DNA from 2 places in the Bacillus sp. YH3-2-B2 genome. Region 2 is predicted to be linked to the other one. Evidence: a T-box and tRNA genes for the amino acid it is inferred to sense, from the RefSeq annotation. Region 2 holds a T-box; the other holds one or more tRNA genes.
What was found. The T-box of region 2 lies ahead of leuS (leucine--tRNA ligase). A T-box ahead of a tRNA ligase gene usually reads a tRNA of that ligase, here a tRNA-Leu.

Region 1 (3,217 bases), on a different contig from region 2:
GTGGAAGTGTGGCGACACATGGAGCTGACAGATACTAATCGATCGAGGACTTAACCAATTTGAATGTATGCTTTCTGTTATCTAGTTTTGAGAGAATTTTTTAAAAAAACTCTTGCTTTTTCTGAAATACATAGTATAATAATACATGTCACTAAAACGTCTGGTGATGATGGCGAAGAGGTCACACCCGTTCCCATGCCGAACACGGAAGTTAAGCTCTTCAGCGCCGATGGTAGTCGGGGGTTTCCCCCTGTGAGAGTAGGACATCGCCAGGCAAACTTCATTCCGCAGTAGCTCAGTGGTAGAGCTATCGGCTGTTAACCGATCGGTCGTAGGTTCGAATCCTACCTGCGGAGCCATTTATGGAGAGCTGTCCGAGTGGCCGAAGGAGCACGATTGGAAATCGTGTAGGCGGTAACCCCGTCTCAAGGGTTCGAATCCCTTGCTCTCCGCCACTAATTATCAATACATAACAAACGAAAAAATACCAGGGCCCGTTGGTCAAGCGGTTAAGACACCGCCCTTTCACGGCGGTAACACGGGTTCGAATCCCGTACGGGTCACTTATATGATGGAGGATTAGCTCAGCTGGGAGAGCATCTGCCTTACAAGCAGAGGGTCGGCGGTTCGAGCCCGTCATCCTCCACCATTATCATCGCGGGGTGGAGCAGTTCGGTAGCTCGTCGGGCTCATAACCCGAAGGTCGCAGGTTCAAATCCTGCCCCCGCAACCAAAAAAAATGGTCCGGTAGTTCAGTTGGTTAGAATGCCTGCCTGTCACGCAGGAGGTCGCGGGTTCGAGTCCCGTCCGGACCGCCATTTATAAAAAGGCTCGGTAGCTCAGTTGGTAGAGCAACGGACTGAAAATCCGTGTGTCGGCGGTTCGATTCCGTCCCGAGCCACCATTTGCCGGTCTAGCTCAATTGGTAGAGCAACTGACTTGTAATCAGTAGGTTGGGGGTTCAAGTCCTCTGGCCGGCACTCTAAATGATGGAGGGGTAGCGAAGTGGCTAAACGCGGCGGACTGTAAATCCGCTCCCTCAGGGTTCGGCAGTTCGAATCTGCCCCCCTCCACCATTTTATAAATAGGGGCATAGTTTAACGGTAGAACAGAGGTCTCCAAAACCTCCGGTGTGGGTTCGATTCCTACTGCCCCTGCCACTATATTATTTATTCATCTTCAGATTATGGCGGTTGTGGCGAAGTGGTTAACGCACCAGATTGTGGCTCTGGCACTCGTGGGTTCGATTCCCATCAATCGCCCCATATTATCATTGGGCTATAGCCAAGCGGTAAGGCAACGGACTTTGACTCCGTCATGCGTTGGTTCGAATCCAGCTAGCCCAGTTGCATTTTTTTAAAAACAACAGCATAAGATGTAATAAGTTCTTTTTACATGTTGCGGAAGTAGTTCAGTGGTAGAACATCACCTTGCCAAGGTGGGGGTCGCGGGTTCGAATCCCGTCTTCCGCTCCAAATTACGGCGGCATAGCCAAGTGGTAAGGCAGAGGTCTGCAAAACCTTTATCCCCGGTTCGAATCCGGGTGTCGCCTTTCTATTGCCGGGGTGGTGGAATTGGCAGACACACAGGACTTAAAATCCTGCGGTAGGTGACTACCGTGCCGGTTCAAGTCCGGCCCTCGGCACCAATTTAACTTTGAGCGAATTATGTTAAATTGGTCATCAATTTTATTATTATAAAACATATATGAGAGTGATTTGCATATTGCAGGTCGCTTTTTTTTATATAATAAAAGCGTGAAGACTATCAATATAAGTTTCTTGCTTGTATCGTATATACTGCATTACCATTTGAAAAAACTTTACTAAAACCATTGACGCTTTATAAAATGCATGTTATATTTATATACGTCGGTTGAACACGACGCATTATATGCCGGTGTGGCGGAATTGGCAGACGCGCACGACTCAAAATCGTGTTCCTTCTGGAGTGCCGGTTCGACCCCGGCCACCGGTATACAAAGGCTTCTACATATTGTAGAAGCCTTTTTTGTTGTATGAAAATATCCTCCAAGGCTTGTGAAAACATGTTACCTGCAGCAGGAGGAGCTGGATTCGGCGCACCGTGCTTATATTAAGGAAACACCGATTCGGCCGTGGAGTTAAATCTTTCCGATCGGGCTGTTTTTGCTATTAACACTGTTTCTCAGCTGGTGGGGCGGCCATTCAAAAGCGCGCATTATTGGCAGCGGTTATTGCAGCATTTGCTCTTTTTATGTTTCAGCGCTTTCCAGCAGGCGAGCTTGTTACCCATTTTATTAAGGACGGAAACGAATTGGTCAACGTTATTATTATGTTATCGCTGATTTGAGCCGTAACAGCAGTAGCTGAAAATCTGGGATTCTCGAAATATGTTACTTCTCATTTAACATCATGGATCCCTCATATGTTTATTGCGCCGTCTCTTTTTATACTGGGGGCTGTTATATCCTATTTTATCGGGTCATCCTGGGGGACTTGGGACGCTGGCGGTTCAGTTACATACCAGCTTATTATTAGCGATCGGGGCCGTGTTTGCGAGCGGAACATTTGGTTTGCTTCTCCCCTCAGTGATAATACGGTGTTGGGGATCAATGTTGTGAAGTATGCCCGTTCGAAGCTTGTTCCGGCGATTATCGCCGCGGGGATCTCCGTTATGTTATACGGTGCGTATTTCAGATAATAAATACTTTTTGAAGGCGTTATCCGAAATTGGGATAACGCCTTTTTAATGAGCTGTTATACTTGAGAAAAAAGAGGTGATGACATTGAAGCAGATTATTACAATGGGCGGCGGGGGGTTTTCAATGGAGCCGGATCATCTTGTGCTGGATCAGTATATTTTAGAGCAGTCGGCGCGGTCAAAGCCGAAAGTTTGTTTTTTGCCGACGGCAAGCGGAGATTCGGAGAATTATATCAGCAGGTTTTATCAGGCCTTTCAAAAGCTGCGGTGTGAGCCGGATCACTTGTCGCTGTTTAAACCGCCGGGTTCTGATCTCAGATCCTTTCTCATGAAGAAAGATATTATATATGTCGGCGGCGGAAATACGCGCAATATGCTTGTCTTATGGAAAGAGTGGGGGCTTGACCTTATTCTTCGTGAAGCTTGGGAAAACAGCATCATCTTGGCGGGTCTCAGCGCCGGCCGGTGTATCACCGCCTGATTTCCGAAAAGAAACTCAGGGCGGGCTATGCCGCTGATGACGGCGCTGCGCTTC
Region 2 (10,144 bases):
AGGCGGGTATCTGAATGTCAGTGAAGTGCTGTCTTTGTCATCCATCATGTTCCGGATGAAGTCAAACGCCGTGCTGCTGACGATTATTACGACTCTTTCGGCGCTGGCAATCGGTTTACTGTCTTTAAGCTATATCTCGTACTACTCCGCGGAAAAATCGGCTGAGCAAAATACAGCTGCGGACTTTGCGTTTGATAACCAAAAGGAGACTGACTCATTTACCGCTTTATTGAAGAAAAACGGAATTGAACACAAAGTAAAAACAATCAAGACCATTCAAGCCGGTGTCAATATGAAGAACATCATAAACGGCGACATGAAAAGTTTTAAACAAGACCCGTCCAGCCTGGCGCTGCCGATTATAAGCGAGAAAGACGCAGAAGGGACGGAGCTTTCTGACGGAGAAGCCGTGTTTACCGGATATAATGATATGATGAAAAGATTTCTCGACCTGAAAACGTCAGGTTCCATTGATATAAACGGCAAAACGGATAAAATACCGCTGGCGTATAAGGGCTTGAAGAACGACTTCCTCCTGTCATATACATTTACAAGCGGAGGGCTGCCGACCGTTATCGTCACGCAGCAGGTATTCGACCGGATCGAGAAAGATATCGACCCGTCCATTCAGGGAAAATCAAATCGGTTCTTCGGCATTACACTCAAACGAGAAGAGGACATCCAAAAAGCTGATGGTCTGTTTCAGGCGCAGCACTATTCAGACGGCGCGCTTTCACAATTTGAAACGGCTGACACGCAAAAGAAAAACATGGGGCTGATCATGTTTATTGTCGGCTTTTTGGGATTAACCTTTCTGATCACCTCAGGCTGTATCCTTTATTTTAAACAAATGGGCGAGTGTGAGGATGAGAAGGCTGATTATACGATATTGCGGAAGCTCGGCTTCACAACGGGAGATCTGCTGAAAGGCATCCGCCGGAAGCAGGCGTATCATTTCGGAATTCCGCTCGTTCTCGGGCTGTTCCACAGCTATTTTGCCGTTCAATCAGGATGGTTTTTATTCGGAACGGAAGTGTGGACGCCGATGATCATCGTCATGGCGCTGTATACGCTGCTGTACTCCATCTTCGGCATGCTGTCGGTGCTGTATTATAAAAAGGTCATTCAATCCGCCTTGTAAAACAAGTTGAGAAGCCTCCGCATAAGCGGAGGCTTTTTTTGTATGAATAGAAGAAAGCGATTTTTAAAAGAATAGACATACGTCATTTTTTCGCACGGGGGAGCCTTATGCAGAAGTATTTTCAATTGAAATCTGAAACAGGGGCCTTTCATCTTTTTTCCAAGGAACACATTTTCACGCTGTTGATCATCGGATTGCTGGGGGCGGGCGTGATCGTATTCCGGAAAAAGCTCAACCAGAGCCGCATGATCCGCTATGTACTATTCATTCTCCTTGCCGTGTCGCAGATCAGCTATCATATATGGCTGCTTTGTCATCATGCATGGTCGCTGAAAACAGCTCTGCCGCTGCAGCTGAGCGACCTTTCCGTCTATTTGGCGATGCTGATGGTCATGACAAAAAGCAAAAAGCTGTTCGCCTTCCTCTATTTTGCCGGTTTGGGCAGCGCCGTACAGGCGATGGCAACACCTGATTTAGGGGCGTATTCTTTCCCGCATTTTCGGTATATCGTGTTTTTCGTCTCCCACGGCTCTGTTTTTCTCACCTGTCTATTCATGGCAGCTTCAGAAAGGTACAGGCCGTCGGCGCGCGGGCTGTGGGTATCGGTGCTGATCGTAAATCTGTACGGGGCGTGTGTCTTTTTTATTGATCGTGTGCTGAATGCAAATTATCTATATTTAATGAAAAAACCGAAGACCGCTTCGCTTCTGAATGTTTTCGGACCTTGGCCGTGGTATCTTCTATCAATGGAAGCGGCGGTGATATTGAGCTTTTTCATTCTGTATATTCCGTTTTGGCTGCTGAGGAAAAGAGCATGAAGCCGGTCTGTTTTTGCGAATCCAATCATTTGTAATTTTTTCAACATTCCGGCATTATTTTTTTCAGATTCTGATGTTGAAAAAAGACGTCCGCGGCGATAGAATGAATGTGCTATGATAACGTGATCGATACGGAGCCGCGGCTTGCGGTTTCCGTTTTTTCATGGGGTTTTTTATAGAGAGAGGGGGATCGGTATGCCGCGCGCTTTGAAGATATTAATCATCGGAATGTTTATCAATGTGACGGGCGCATCTTTTTTGTGGCCGCTGAATACGATCTATATTCATAATCATTTAGGGAAATCGCTGACTGTTGCGGGGATTGTTCTGATGCTGAATTCCGGGGCCAGTGTGGCGGGGAATTTATGCGGCGGATTTTTGTTTGATAAAATCGGCGGATTCAAATCCATTATGCTGGGCATTATGATCACATTGGCAAGTCTTCTCGGACTCGTTCTGTTTCACCAATGGCCCGTTTATATTTGGCTGCTCATCATTGTCGGCTTCGGTTCCGGTATCGTGTTTCCGGCCAGTTACGCCATGGCGGGAGCGGTATGGAAAGAAGGCGGGCGGAGAGCTTTTAATGCGATTTATGTAGCTCAGAACGCAGGTGTCGCCGTGGGCTCGGCACTCGGCGGGATGGTTGCAGCATACTCGTTTACGTACGTGTTTTTAGCCAATGCTTTGCTTTATGTGCTGTTTTTCCTTATCGTATTTTTCGGGTTTCGAAATATCAAAACCGGAAATGCGAGCCAGGTTTCTGTTCTGGACTACGAGCCTGTCAGCAGCAGAACGAAATTTACGGCGCTTCTCATATTGAGCGGCGGGTATGTTCTCGGGTGGATTGCCTATTCGCAGTGGTCCACAACCGTTGCGTCACATACTCAAAGCATCGGTATGCCGCTTTCATTATACAGTGTGCTCTGGACCGTAAACGGAATATTAATTGTCGCCGGACAGCCTCTCATAGGAGCTGTTCTGAAAAAATGGTCCGGCGCGTTAAAAACGCAGATGGTCATCGGCTTTTGTATTTTTATCGTTTCGTTCGGCGTGCTTCTTAGCGCCAAGCAATTTCCGATGTACCTCACCGCAATGGTGATTTTAACCGTCGGAGAAATGCTTGTCTGGCCTGCCGTGCCTACCATTGCCAATCAGCTTGCGCCTAAGGGGAAAGAAGGGTTTTACCAAGGATTTGTCAACAGTGCGGCGACGGGCGGCAGAATGATCGGGCCGCTCCTTGGCGGTGTGCTGGTTGATCAGTACGGCATGAGCGTGCTGCTGTTGATCCTGATGGTGCTTCTTGTTGTCAGCATCGCAGCGACGGTGCTGTACGACAAACGCCTGAAAACCGTTAATAAACAAAACGTCCAAGTGCGATGACGACATAAAAAATCCCGCTGTTTCGGCGGGATTTTTTTGTTTATACGACCGGAAGCACGTTGACGGCGTCCTTAACGTTTAAATATGTCTTTAATGAAGAAAAGCTGGCATCAAGCTGATTCATTCTCATGGCGAGGGAAGGCTTGATACCCGTGATAATCAGTTCTGTGCCGATTAATTTAAGCAGGTGGTGCAATTTGAAAATCCGGTCTGCGGTCTGTTCGTTTACCTCGGCCAAACCTGATAAGTCTATAATTAAGTAATCATCTTTAGATGCGGTTAATATGTCCGTCAAAGTTGTCACAATTGAATCAAATCGTTCTTCCGTTAAGTTTCCCACTAACGGCAAGGCGGAGATGCCGTTTCGGATCGGAACAATCGGTGTTGAAAGCGTCGTGATTTCTGTGAGGGAATCCTCAAGGAGCTTTTCGTATTCTTTCTGCTCTGTAATGTCTTTTTGAAAACCGACAAAATAGAGCTTGTCTTCAACATACAGAGGATCAATGTTGAGTTCATTCCAAAACGGGGTGCCGTCTTTTTTGATATTTTTCAGCCGCACCGTGATCTTTTCTTTCTGGTTTAAGCTCTTTCTTATTTTCGCGACTTGTTGACGGTCGGTTTCTTTGCTTTGCAGAAATCTGCAGTTCTTACCTAATATCTCTTCGGAAGAGTAGCCTGTCATATCCATAAATCCCTGATTTGTATATATGATGGGATTGTCCTCAAGAGAGGGGTCTGTAATCACCACGCCGATGCGTGCGTGATCAAGCGCCTTTTTGATAAGCTCCAGCTGCTCCAGTTTTCCGGATACATTTGAGTCAGCCATGTAAAACCCCCTTTTGGCCGTAAAGCTGCGCGCTTTTTTCAGCCGTTGTTTCTCCCCTTTTTAAATGAATCTACAGTAACCGTAGCATAACATATGTTCTGATTCAAGCAGCCGAAGTTTGCAATTTGTCATTCGGGCTTGTCCTCATATACACTGAATATATAAGGGGAAGGCACATCATCGCTAAGTAAGTGACTAGGTCATTGTCACTGGGTGAAAAATGAATCTAATGCATCAAGCTTACCGATCATGTGTTCACATATAATGGAAGAAACAAGCTTTTTACATTCCTGTTCAATCGCCGGTATGTAGATATCGAAAATCATCGTATTCGTAAGGGGGCTGGATGGCCTGAAGTCGCTTTACTAAATAAGGGCTTTAGGAAGGTGATGAAGATGCTGCATCAGGTAATAATTGCTTGTGTAATTGGAGGCATCATGGGGGTTCTCGGCCATGTGAAAAAGAGAGGCAGGCTGGAGAAACCCAGAATGACAAAGCGGTTTATCTATCTCGGTTTTTTGGAAGATGGTTTTATCGGAATGGCTGCTTCCATCTTACTTGTCTTATCCGCTGACCCCGATTCAGGAATTCAACTCGTCATCTTATCCATAATCGCAGGCTACGGCGGAGAAGCTGTTCTCAGGAGCTTTGATTTTGTCAGAGAACAAAACAGTGATTCGGCCGAAGCAAAACCACACCAGCAAAAAAATCCTCCATCAAAATAATATCCCCGCTCACGACCCGTTCCGGGTACATTCCCATTGTATACAAACCTGCTTGCACTTATGAACAGAATTCTATAAAATACAGGTAAGATTACGGTAGCGATAAGAACAGTGAAGAGGAGCAGTAAGAAGCAGATTTCGCACTCAGAGAGTTGACGGCCGGTGCAAGTCAATCAAGTCTGTTTCCGAACTCGCCTCAGAGTTGCAGCGGCAAAACCGCTGACGCATAACTGCGTTAAAAGTATCAAGTGAGTGCGGCTTAAAACCGCGCTAACGAGGGTGGTACCGCGGGAAACAAAAATCTCTCGTCCCTTTTAGGGATGAGGGAGTTTTTTTTAGTTTTAGAATAATCTGAATATAATCTTCCTCATCCCGTCAATACTTGGACTACATACGCCGTATTCAATCAGAAGGAGGTTTTTACGTTGAGTTTTCAGCACGAAAAAATAGAAAAGAAATGGCAGAATTACTGGTTGGATCATAAAACGTTCGCCGTCAGTGAAGAGAATGACAAGCCGAAGTTTTACGCGCTTGACATGTTTCCGTATCCTTCAGGAGCCGGCCTTCATGTCGGACATCCGGAAGGCTATACGGCAACCGATATCCTTTCTCGCATGAGACGCATGCAAGGGTACAATGTGCTTCATCCGATGGGATGGGACGCGTTCGGGCTTCCTGCCGAGCAATACGCGCTTGACACGGGAAATGATCCGGCTGAGTTCACAAAACAAAATATAGATAATTTCCGCCGCCAGATCCAATCACTCGGATTTTCTTATGATTGGGATCGTGAAATCAATACGACTGATCCGGACTATTACAAGTGGACGCAATGGATCTTCACCAAGCTGTACGAAAAAGGGCTCGCATACGTAGACGAAGTGCCGGTCAACTGGTGCCCGGCGCTCGGAACGGTGCTTGCGAACGAAGAAGTCATTGACGGCAAAAGCGAGCGGGGCGGCCATCCGGTTGAACGCCGCCCGATGAGACAATGGATGCTGAAAATCACCGCTTATGCGGACAGGCTTCTTGAAGATTTAGAAGAACTTGACTGGCCTGAAAGCATTAAAGACATGCAGCGCAACTGGATCGGACGCTCAGAAGGCGCAAACGTGCATTTCGCGATCGACGGCACTGATGACACGTTTACGGTGTTTACGACAAGACCGGACACGCTGTTCGGCGCGGCTTATGCCGTACTGGCTCCTGAGCATGAGCTTGTGGAGGCCATCACGACGCCTGAACAAAAAGAAGCGGTAGACGCTTATGTTAAAGAAGTTCAGGCGAAAAGTGACCTGGAACGGACGGATCTTGCGAAAACAAAAACGGGCGTCTTCACAGGTGCATATGCCGTAAACCCTGCAAACGGGGAAAAGCTGCCGATCTGGATAGCGGATTATGTCCTCGCCTCTTACGGAACGGGCGCTGTAATGGCCGTGCCGGCGCATGACGAACGGGATTTTGAATTCGCCAAAGTGTTCAGCCTGCCTGTCAAAGAAGTCGTAAAAGGCGGAAACACGGAAGAAGAAGCGTACACGGGAGACGGAGAACATGTCAATTCCGGCTTTCTGAACGGACTGAATAAAGCGGAAGCGATTGAAAAAATGATCGCCTGGCTTGAAGAAACGAAAAACGGTGAGAAAAAAGTGACATACCGTCTGCGTGATTGGCTGTTCAGCCGCCAGCGCTATTGGGGCGAGCCGATTCCGGTCATTCATTGGGAAGACGGCACGTCAACAGCCGTTCCGGCGGAAGAGCTGCCGCTGATTCTGCCGAAAACCGATGAGATCAAACCGAGCGGAACAGGTGAATCACCGCTTGCCAACATTAAAGAGTGGGTGGAAGTCACTGATCCTGAAACGGGCAGAAAAGGCAGAAGAGAAACGAACACGATGCCGCAATGGGCGGGAAGCTGCTGGTATTTCCTCCGCTTTATCGACCCGAAAAATCCGGATCAGCTCGCTTCACCTGAGAAACTGGATAAATGGCTGCCCGTTGATATTTACATCGGAGGAGCGGAGCATGCCGTGCTTCACCTTCTGTACGCTCGTTTCTGGCATAAATTCCTCTATGATATCGGTGTCGTGCCGACGAAAGAACCGTTCCAAAAGCTGTATAACCAAGGGATGATTCTCGGGGAAAACAATGAAAAAATGAGTAAATCCCGCGGAAACGTCGTCAATCCGGATGAAATTGTAGCGTCTCACGGAGCAGATACGCTCCGCCTGTACGAAATGTTTATGGGGCCGCTTGATGCATCTATCGCCTGGTCTGAATCAGGCCTTGACGGAGCGCGCCGCTTCCTTGACCGCGTATGGCGTTTGTTTATCGAGGAAAACGGCGAGCTGACGGGTAAAGTGACAGAAGGCGCGGGCGAAACTCTTGAGCGCGTCTATCATGAAACGGTCATGAAAGTGACAGAAAACTTCGAAGCCCTTCGTTTTAACACGGGCATTTCTCAGCTGATGGTCTTCATTAATGAAGCTTACAAAGCGAATGAACTGCCGAGAGAATATATCGAAGGTTTTGTGAAGCTGCTTTCTCCTGTTGCGCCGCATTTGGCGGAAGAACTGTGGGAAAAACTCGGCCACGAAGGTTCGATTGCATATGAGGCTTGGCCTGCTTATGACGAATCAAAACTGGTGGACGATGAAGTGGAAATCGTCGTCCAGCTGAACGGAAAAGTAAAAGCGAAATTAATGGTTCCGGCTGATGCTGATAAAGCAGCGTTAGAACAGCTCGCACAAGCTGACGAAAAAGTAAAAGAGCAGCTTGAAGGAAAAACGATCCGAAAAATCATTGCCGTACCGGGCAAGCTTGTCAATATCGTGGCAAACTGACCGGACGAAGCCCCCTCTCTTACAGAGAGGGGCTTTTTTATCAGGCCTCTATCATAGAAATTGCACCGCGGGCTTTGGTATACTTAACACCATAAAGATGAATGGGAGTGTCACGCATTGAAAATAAATGAAATCAGCACAGCCGCACTGGAAGAAAAATTAAAAGCGGGAGAAGAGCTGTATCTGATTGATGTCAGAGAAGACGAAGAAGTTGCCGAAGGAATGATTCCGGAGGCCGTTCATATCCGCATGGGGGACATCCCTGAGAAGATGGATGCGTTAGACAAGGACAAGGAATATGTATTTATCTGCCGTTCCGGAAAAAGAAGCATGAACGTTTGTATGTATTTACATGAGCAGGGCTTCCGTACAGTTAATGTTGAAGGCGGCATGCTGGAGTGGGAAGGTGAAACAAAGCCGAAGAAATAACGCTTTGAAGTGAAAGAAGAAAAGGGACGTGCGTCTTTTTCTTCTTTTTTTATAAAAAAACGGGAGGCGAATCAGGTGAAACCGATGATCCGCGCGATGAAAACAAACGATATCAAACAGGTCCGGCAAGTCGCAGAACGAAGCTGGCATCATACGTATGAAGGGATTATTCCCAGACACATTCAGGATCAGTTTCTCGAATCCGCCTATCAGGATGAGATGATGGAACGCCGGCTCTTGCATTCTTTGTTCTTTGTGGCAGAAGAAGAGGGGCGAGTGCTCGGTTTTGCAAATGTCACCCCGGTTCAAAAAGACGGAAATGCGGAGCTGACCGCCATCTATATTGACCCGGATTGCCAGGGAAGCGGGATAGGCACGGCACTTCTTAAAGAATGCATCAGGCAGTCCGGCGGGGTAAAAAAGCTTTATGTCCATGCAGAAAAAGAGAACCGCATCGCCTTGTCCTTTTATCAAGCGAAAGGGTTTCAAAGGGTATGTGAATTTGAAGAAGATTTTAAAGGACACACCTTACAGACGGTCAAACTGGTGCTGAACATATAAAAGCGTCCGGCCCGCCCAGGACCGGATCGCGAATGATCAATGATAAGCCGGAAGCCGGTCTTTGTGCGCTTCAAATAAGTCATCGCACAAAGAGATGATGTCATTCATGGAAAGCTCGGCGCTCGTATGCGGATCAAGCATGGCCGCTTGATATAGGGCTTCCTTTTTTAATGTAACGGCTGCTTCGATGGTTAAAAGCTGTGTGTTAATGTTTGTTCTGTTGAGCGCCGCGAGCTGCTCCGGAAGTTCGCCGGAATAGCACGGCATAATTTGGTTTTTGACGGCGGCGCACGGCACTTCAACGACCGCTTTCGCCGGCAGATTCGGTATCAGCCCTGTATTCAGCACATTGCCGCCGAATGTGAACGGACGGCCCGTCTCCATCGCTTCTATAATTCTCGAACCGTATTCTTTCGAGCGTTCATGCGTCAGGTTTTGGTTGTTGATGATGCCGTCTCTCATCGTTTCCCAATTTTTGATTTGTTCCGCGCATCTCCTCGGATATTCATCAAGCGGAATTTGGAGTTCATCTATCAGCTCCGGATACCGGCTTTTTATAAAATACGGGTGATATTCGGCATTATGCTCAGATGATTCCGTTACGTAGCAGCCGAATTTATCCATCAGCTCAAACCGCACCATGTCCTTATGTTTCGTCTTTTGTTTTTCGCGTGCCCGTCTTTTAATTTCCGGATATAAATCAATTCCGTCTTTTTTAATCTCCAAAAGCCAAGCCATATGGTTGATGCCGGCAATGCGTTCTTCCGTACCTTCGTGATCCATGCCGAGTGAGTCAAACAGATCTTTGGTACAGACCTGGACGCTGTGGCACAGGCCGACCGTTTTGACATTTGTATGTCTGAGCATCGCTCCGGTCAGAGAGGCCATCGGATTTGTATAGTTTAACAGCCACGCATCCGGGCAGACCTCTTCCATGTCTTTTGCGATGTCAAATAAAACGGGGATGGTGCGGAGGGAACGGAAAATGCCGCCTATTCCGACGGTATCGGCAATCGTCTGGCGGAGACCGTACCGTTTCGGGATGTCAAAGTCAATGACCGTCGCGGGTTTATAGCCTCCGACCTGAATGGCGTTTATCACATAGCCGGCGTGTGTAAGCGCCTGTTTTCGGTCATCGTAGGAGATGATGGATATACTCGGATTGTAGCGGTCTCTCATGTTTTCCAGCATGAGCTGAGATTCTTTCAGCCGTACAGCGTCAATATCATAAAGCGCGAATTCAAATCCGTTTAATGCTTCAGTCAGTAAACAGTCCCCCAATACATTTTTTGCGAAAATCGTGCTCCCCGCTCCGATAAACGTAATTTTCTTCAACAGAAATTCCTCCCTTTTCTTCTCAGCCTTTGACTGCCCCGGAGGACAGCCCTGAGATAAAATATTTTTGAAGTGCCAAAAACAATACG

Region 1: it has a tRNA-Leu gene. The T-box ahead of leuS (leucine--tRNA ligase) is inferred to sense a tRNA for this amino acid. The anticodon was not compared.

What each region holds. Positions count from the first base shown of each region.
Region 1 is NZ_JBSJQE010000001.1:68-3,284, forward strand. It holds partial or broken rRNA gene ACWJJX_RS00005 (23S ribosomal RNA) at 1-58, shown strand, start outside; rRNA gene rrf (5S ribosomal RNA) at 160-275, shown strand; tRNA gene ACWJJX_RS00015 (tRNA-Asn) at 285-359, shown strand; tRNA gene ACWJJX_RS00020 (tRNA-Ser) at 365-455, shown strand; tRNA gene ACWJJX_RS00025 (tRNA-Glu) at 492-563, shown strand; tRNA gene ACWJJX_RS00030 (tRNA-Val) at 574-649, shown strand; tRNA gene ACWJJX_RS00035 (tRNA-Met) at 657-733, shown strand; tRNA gene ACWJJX_RS00040 (tRNA-Asp) at 742-818, shown strand; tRNA gene ACWJJX_RS00045 (tRNA-Phe) at 829-904, shown strand; tRNA gene ACWJJX_RS00050 (tRNA-Thr) at 908-980, shown strand; tRNA gene ACWJJX_RS00055 (tRNA-Tyr) at 992-1,076, shown strand; tRNA gene ACWJJX_RS00060 (tRNA-Trp) at 1,087-1,160, shown strand; tRNA gene ACWJJX_RS00065 (tRNA-His) at 1,190-1,265, shown strand; tRNA gene ACWJJX_RS00070 (tRNA-Gln) at 1,275-1,346, shown strand; tRNA gene ACWJJX_RS00075 (tRNA-Gly) at 1,401-1,475, shown strand; tRNA gene ACWJJX_RS00080 (tRNA-Cys) at 1,482-1,552, shown strand; tRNA gene ACWJJX_RS00085 (tRNA-Leu) at 1,560-1,648, shown strand; tRNA gene ACWJJX_RS00090 (tRNA-Leu) at 1,896-1,977, shown strand; gene ACWJJX_RS00095 (hypothetical protein) at 2,398-2,682, shown strand; partial or broken gene ACWJJX_RS00100 (Type 1 glutamine amidotransferase-like domain-containing protein) at 2,768-3,217, shown strand, end outside.
Region 2 is NZ_JBSJQE010000003.1:879,821-889,964, reverse strand. It holds gene ACWJJX_RS14625 (FtsX-like permease family protein) at 1-1,141, shown strand, start outside; gene ACWJJX_RS14620 (YwaF family protein) at 1,249-1,959, shown strand; gene ACWJJX_RS14615 (MDR family MFS transporter) at 2,155-3,339, shown strand; gene ACWJJX_RS14610 (STAS domain-containing protein) at 3,380-4,165, opposite strand; gene ACWJJX_RS14605 (DUF4257 domain-containing protein) at 4,555-4,890, shown strand; T-box leader at 4,993-5,206, shown strand; gene leuS (leucine--tRNA ligase) at 5,316-7,730, shown strand; gene ACWJJX_RS14595 (rhodanese-like domain-containing protein) at 7,848-8,159, shown strand; gene ACWJJX_RS14590 (GNAT family N-acetyltransferase) at 8,244-8,720, shown strand; gene melA (alpha-galactosidase MelA) at 8,757-10,055, opposite strand; gene ACWJJX_RS14580 (carbohydrate ABC transporter permease) at 10,078-10,144, opposite strand, start outside.